DNA from 2 places in the Mesorhizobium sp. P160927 genome. Region 2 is predicted to be linked to the other one. Evidence: predicted binding sites of a transcription regulator. Region 2 holds the regulator's gene; the other holds the start of a gene.

Region 1 (3,409 bases), 5.7 Mb from region 2:
GGCCAAGGCATCGGGGGATGCCGGCTTCAAGGCGCTGATCGAAGGCGTCGACCTGACCGAGCGCGCCATGCTGTCGGCGCTGGAACGGCATGGGGTCAAGAAACTTGCTCCCGAGGGCGAGAAGTTCGATCCCAATTTCCACCAGGCAATGTTTGAAGTGCCCAATCCCGATGTCCCGGCCAACACCGTGGTCCAGGTCGTGCAGCCGGGCTATTCGATCGGCGAGCGGGTGCTTCGCCCGGCCATGGTCGGCGTCGCCAAGGGCGGTCCGAAAATTGCCGCCGACGCGCCGGTCGAACCAGGGCCGGTCAATGAGCAGGCCGAGAAAGATGCGTGATTAGTGGGGTTGCGAATAGAGAGTAGTGAGTAGCAAGGACCGGGACGAGTAGGCGCCTGCTTCGCCAATTGCCATTCACTACCGACTACTTCACTACTCACTCCATGAACCCGATCGCCCTCCTCGACTATGCCGGCGTTGCCGTCTTCGCGGCGACGGGGGCGTTGGCGGCGTCGCGCAAACAGCTCGACATTATCGGCTTCCTGTTCCTGGCCAGCGTCACCGGCATCGGCGGCGGCACGCTTCGTGACGTCATCCTCAATCTGCCGGTTTTCTGGGTCGCCAACTCGAGCTACGTTCTGATCTGCGCGGCGGTCGCGGTGCTGGTGTTCTTTGCCGCGCACCGTGTCGAATCCCGCTGGAAATGGCTGCTCTGGCTCGACGCCATCGGATTGGCCGCTTTTTCGGTGATGGGTGCGGCCAAGGGTCTGGCCATTACGGGTTCGCCGGTCGTCTCCGTCATCACCGGCGTGCTCACCGCCACGTCAGGCGGCATCCTGCGCGATCTGCTGGCCGGCGAGCCCTCGGTACTGCTGAGGCCGGAAATCTATGTTACGGCCGCTCTGGCAGGCGCTGCCATCTTCACGGCTGGCGACGTCACAGGATTGCCGCCGATTTTTTCAGAGCTGGCCGGCTTCGCCGCGGCGTTCGCCGTTCGCGGCGGCGCGCTCCGTTTCGGCTGGACCTTTCCAGCCTACAAGAGCCGGCCCGGCCGGCGGCCGGAAGACATTCCATGAAAAGAAGCTATTCGCGTCACGCGGCGAAGCGCTGCGCTTCCCCGCCATAGTAGTTGACGTAGCGGGCACCGATCTCCTTGACCGGCATCACGACGAAAATGTCGACCGTGGAGAATTCGCGGTCGATGACGCAACCATCGCCGATGCGAGCGCCGACCCGCAGATAGCCCTTGACCAGAGGCGGCATCGCCGCGATCGCGGCCTTGGTGTTGACCGCCTCGATCGGCATCAGATCCATGGAGCAATAGCGCCCGGACACAGCGCGCACGTCCCAGGCCGAGTTGGTGCGGCAGTGATGGGCAAGATAGGTGAGCGCCTCCGCATGCGCGGCCGGCACGGTGCCATGGAACGAGGCGCAGCCGGTCATCACCCCGATCTGGTAGTGATTGATGTAGGCCCAGATGCCTTGCCATAGCGCTTCGATGGTGCGCTTCGAACGGTATTCCGGCAAGACGCAGGAACGGCCGAGTTCAAGGAACCGCTGGCTGGGATGGCGGGCGATGAGCTTGGTCAGCTCGAATTCGCCTTCGGAATAGAAGCCCCCGGCGGTTGCCGCGATTTCTTGCCGCAGCAAGCGATAGGTACCGACGATGCGGCGGTGCTCAGGGCCGGACAGCGTGGTGTCGAGGACGAGCAGATGGTCGCAGAGCGGGTCGAAACGGTCGGCGTCGCGGCGGTCCTGCGCCTGGAACAGATCCTTCCTGGCGCCAAGCTCGTCATAGAATACACGGTAACGCACTTCCTGCGCGGCCGCGATCTCGGCCTCGTTGCGGGCGAGCCGCACTTCGAGATTGCCGATACGGCCGAGCGCCGCACCCTTTATGACGGAATCGACATTACGTCCGGCGAGCAAGGCGCTGCTGGCGTTCGGCCGAGTGTCACATTCCGGCATAACTGTATGCACGAGTGATTCTCCTTCGAGCCATCCCTCTTGGCACGGGGATACGGTGTAGGTGCAACAGGATTGTGACAGTACCGTGATACGGCGTTGCGGGCAATACTTCGTCGGCTGGCGAAAACGGTCAACCGGCTACGTTGCGTCACAGGACCCCACGGCGCGTCGCGTTCGCGGGGCGCCGAGAATGGGCTGCTTTTCGGCGGCATTGACCAGCCACGCACCCGGAAAAGCGGGCTCAGGCGGCGACCTGGCCCTCGACGGCGCTGACCAGTGCATCGGGGTCGAGCGGCTTGGTGACGAAGCCGCTGGCACCGTGGGCGAGCACCGCATGGCGGGTTTTTTCCTGGCTGTCGGCCGACAGCACCATAATCGGCACCGGCGGCACGGAGGCCTCCTCTTCATGGCGGCGGATCGCGGCAATGGCGTCCAGTCCGTCCATGACCGGCATGTGGAGATCCATCAGCACCACGTCGAAGCGGTGCTTGTTGCCGGCACCGGTGACCGCCTCGACGGCGGCCTTGCCGTTGCCGACCACCTTGACGCGATGCCCGGCCTTCAACAGCGTCGCGCGGGCCAACATGGCATTGATGTCGTTGTCCTCGGCGATCAGCACGGACAGGCCGTGCTGGCGTTCGCCTGAGGCACGAAGCGCCGGCGCGCGGCGTTTTTCCGGCTGCGGCTGGGCCAGGACCGGTGCGTGGCTGCTCAAAAGGACACGCAAAAGTGTTCCTCCGCGCACCGGCCGGGCAAGGAAAGTCGCGTAGCCGCTGGCACGAAACTCGCCCAGCATGCCGCGGTCGGTGGGTGCGATCAGCGTGACGGCTTCGCAATCAGAAAACCCATGCTGGCGAAGCCGCTTGAGCAGCCTTCCGTCACTCTCTTCCATGGCCGCGTCGACCAGAAGCACGTCGCAGCCGTCGGCGAAGGATGCGGCCTGAGCCACGGTGGTGGCGATACCGGCCGCGCCGCCATTGGAGCGGATGGTGCGGGCGATGGCGTCGGCCTCGACGGTGTTCTTGGACACGATCACGGCGCGTCGCCCGGCAAGCGCGTTCAACCGGCCCTGCGGCGGCTCGGTGGCTGACGTGGCGGGAATCTCGAAGACGAATTCCGATCCCTGGCCAAGCCGGCTGGAAACCGAAATCGTGCCGCCCATTGCGGCCACCAAGCGCTTGGAGATGGCAAGTCCCAGTCCAGCACCGCCATGCGTGCGCGTCGAGGTGCCGTCGGCCTGTTCGAACTCCTCGAAGATGCGCTCCATGTCCTCGTCGCGCAGGCCGGGACCCGTATCGGCGATGGTGAAGCAGATGCGGTCGCTGGTCTCGGTTCGGGCGCGCGCGACGCTGACCAGCACGCCGCCACTGTCGGTGAACTTGATGGCGTTGCCGATGAGGTTGAGCAGCACCTGCCGGACCCGGCCCGGATCGGCGGTGATCA
Region 2 (3,409 bases):
GCGTGTGGCGCGACCAAACTGGCCCCAAAGGCCGGCACGAAGGCCCTATTTTTTCGAGCCTCGAAAAAACACTGGTCCATCGCCGGAACCCTGTCAACATCGATTATGACGGATTTTGAGGTGCCGGAAGCCTTTTTTCGAGCCTCGCAATAAATAAATGACAGCCCCAGCCGCTTCTGCCAGTATTCGACCTGTTGCCGAGGGTGTTCGAGGAGGCGTCAAGAACCGCGGCGACGGGGAGGGAAATCATGTCGGTCGGAATCCGCCACGACGATCTGCGCCGGCGCAATCGCGCAATGGTGATTGGGGCCGTGCGCCGGGGTGGCCAGCCCTCGCGCACCGAGATCGCCGCCACCACCGCCCTCAGCCACTCGACTATATCGGCCATATCAGCCGACCTGATCGGCGAAGGTATCCTGAGCGAAGGCAAGCCGAACGAGGCCGGCTCACTGAAACGCGGCCGGCCGCAGGTTGGCCTTGGCCTCAACCCCGAGGCCGCGGCGGTCATGACCGTGGTGCTGTCGCTGAATTTCCTCTCCGTCGCCGTCATCGACTACGCCGGCCAGGTGATATCGGAGGAGCAGCGCCGGCTGGACACGCTGACCATGTCGCGCGAGGCGCTGATCGGCGAATGCGTGGCCATCGTCCGGCGCCGCCTCGAGGATCCCGACCTCGACGTCGCCAGCATCGCCCGCATCGCGCTGGCGATCCAGGGCATCACCGACACCGAGGCGCGCGCCATGCTGTGGTCGCCGATCACGCCCCAGACGGACATTGCCTTCGCCGATATACTCGAAGCCGAATTCGGCATCCCCGCCACCATGGAGAACGACTGCAACATGATGGCGGTGGCGCTGCGCTGGCGCGACCCCGAGCGCTACCGCGACGACTTCATCGCCATCCTGCTCTCGCACGGCATCGGCATGGGCCTGGTGCTGAAGGGCGAGCTGTTCACAGGCACCCATTCCTCGGGCGGCGAGTTCGGCCACATGATCCATCGCCCGGGCGGCGCGCTCTGCCGCTGCGGGCGGCGCGGCTGCGTCGAGGCCTATGCCGGCAACTATGCCATCTGGCGCAATGCAGGACAGATGGGTGAGGACGCCAAACCGGTCGACGTCAGCGACGCCGACATGCGTGCATTGGCGGCCACGGCGCGCGAAAGAGACGGACCGGAACGCGAGGCCTATCGCAAGGCCGGGGAGGCGCTGGGCTATGGGCTTGGCAGCCTGTTCGCGCTGATCGATCCGGCGCCCGTTGCGATGGTCGGCGTCAGCGCCGCCGCCTTCGATCTGATCGAGCCGGCCTTGCGCGAGGCCATCGCCCAGACCGCCGGCGGCCAGCATTCGACGTCGATTTCCTTCGATACAGAGCCGAACGAATTGCCGCTGATCCGCGAGGGCTGCGCCATGCGCGCGCTCACCTTCGTCGACCAGGAGATCTTCGCGCCGGGCATGCAGGTGAGATCCGGCAAGAACGTGGCCTGATCTCAATCCTCGCGGATCGCGTAGCCTGCGCCACGGATGGTGCGTATCACATCGGGCATGCGGCCATTGTTTACCGCCTTGCGCAGGCGGCCGACATGCACATCCACGGTGCGCTCGTCGATGTAGATCGTCTCGCCCCAGACATTGTCGAGCAACTGGCTGCGCGAGAATACGCGGCCGGGATGGCGCATCATGAACTCGAGCAGGCGGAACTCGGTCGGTCCGAGCCGGATCTCGCTCTTCTTGCGATAGACCCGGTGCGATTCGCGGTCGAGCACGATGTCGCCGACCTTGAGCACGCTGGACAACACTTCCGGCTTGGCGCGGCGCAGCAGCGCCTTGACCCGGGCCATGAATTCCGGCGTCGAGAACGGTTTGACCAGATAGTCGTCGGCGCCGGTCGAGAGGCCGCGCACGCGGTCGCTCTCCTCGCCGCGCGCCGTCAGCATGATGATCGGCAACCGCTCCGTCTCGGGCCGCATACGCAGGCGCCGACAGAGTTCGATGCCGGAAACCGCCGGCACCATCCAGTCGAGCACCAGGAGGTCGGGCACGTTTTCCTGGAGGCGGATCTCGGCTTCGTCGCCGCGTGTCACCACCTCGACCTGGTAACCCTCGGACTCCAGATTGTAGCGGAGGAGCACGCCCAGCGGCTCCTCGTCCTCCACCACCATGATGCGTGGCGCGATCATCGATTGATCATCCCTGCCGTCAAGCCGCCGGCACCGACATCGCCGTCTCGTCCTGCTTCGGACGGTTGGCGGGCAGTTGCGTGCCGGTCAGCACATAATACGCATTCTCGGCAATGTTGGTCACATGGTCGCCGATGCGTTCGAGATTCTTGGCGCAGAACAAAAGATGCGTGCAAGCAGTGATGTTGCGGGGATCCTCCATCATGTAGGTCAGGAGTTCGCGGAAGACCGAAGTGTATTTGACATCGATGCGTTCGTCGTCATTCCTGAGCTTGGCGAGGGCGGCGGCATCGCCGGCCGCATATTCCTCGACCACGCCCTGCACCTGGATCAGCACCAGCTGCGCCATGGAGTCTATGGAATGCGACAGGTCGCGCGGCGTGGCGGTGAGGCCGACGGAGCCGACGCGCTTGGCGATGTTCTTGGCAAGGTCGCCGATGCGTTCGAGATCGCCCGCCATGCGGATCGAGCCGACCACATGACGCAGATCGTCGGCCATCGGCTGGCGCTTGGCGATCAGGGTGATGGCGCGATCATCGAGTTCGCGCTGGCGCGCGTCCATGATGGCGTCGTCGGAGACGACGCGCTGTGCCAGCGCGTTGTCGGAATTCAGCAGCGCCTTGGTGGCGCCGCCGACCATAATGCCGGCGAGATCGCCCATGTCGCTGATCAGCCTGCTGATCTGTCCGAGATCCTCGTCGAAGGCTGCGACTGTGTGTTCGGCCATGATCCTGGTCCTCGTATGCGTGAGATCAGCCGAAGCGGCCGGTGATATAATCCTGCGTGCGCTTCTCGCGAGGCGACGTGAAGATCTTCTCGGTCTTGTCGAATTCGACCAGCTCGCCCAGATACATGAAAGCCGTCTGCTTCGAGACGCGCGCGGCCTGCTGCATGTTGTGGGTGACGATGACGATTGTGTAGTCGGCTTGCAACTCGTCGATCAATTCCTCGATCTTCGCGGTCGACAATGGGTCGAGCGCCGACGCCGGCTCATCGAGCAGGATGACCTCCGGCTTCACCGCCACCGTGCGGGCGATGCAAAGCCGCTGCTGCTGGCCGCCGGACAGGCTGAGGCCGCTGGCATTGAGCTTGTCCTTGACCTCGTTCCAGAGCGCGGCGCGTTTCAACGCCTGCTCGACACGGCCGTCCATCTCGGCCTTGCCGATCTTCTCATAGAGCCGGACGCCGAAGGCGATGTTCTCATAGATCGACATCGGGAACGGCGTCGGCTTC

The links. Region 2 encodes PhoB, which activates phosphate uptake and scavenging genes when phosphate is short. Its sites were predicted from a motif close to TGTCATNNANCTGTCAT; they were not measured.
Region 1: the regulator PhoB is predicted to act here: its motif matches at 2,030-2,046, upstream of olsB (l-ornithine N(alpha)-acyltransferase).

The regions. Positions count from the first base shown of each region.
Region 1 covers NZ_JBYMDW010000001.1:5,964,586-5,967,994, reverse strand. The annotation lists gene grpE (nucleotide exchange factor GrpE) at 1-337, shown strand, start outside; gene AC3CB8_RS29225 (trimeric intracellular cation channel family protein) at 442-1,074, shown strand; gene olsB (l-ornithine N(alpha)-acyltransferase) at 1,091-1,966, opposite strand; gene AC3CB8_RS29215 (hybrid sensor histidine kinase/response regulator) at 2,208-3,409, opposite strand, start outside.
Region 2 covers NZ_JBYMDW010000001.1:246,214-249,622, forward strand. The annotation lists gene AC3CB8_RS01215 (ROK family protein) at 249-1,484, shown strand; gene phoB (phosphate regulon transcriptional regulator PhoB) at 1,487-2,176, opposite strand; gene phoU (phosphate signaling complex protein PhoU) at 2,196-2,903, opposite strand; gene pstB (phosphate ABC transporter ATP-binding protein PstB) at 2,929-3,409, opposite strand, start outside.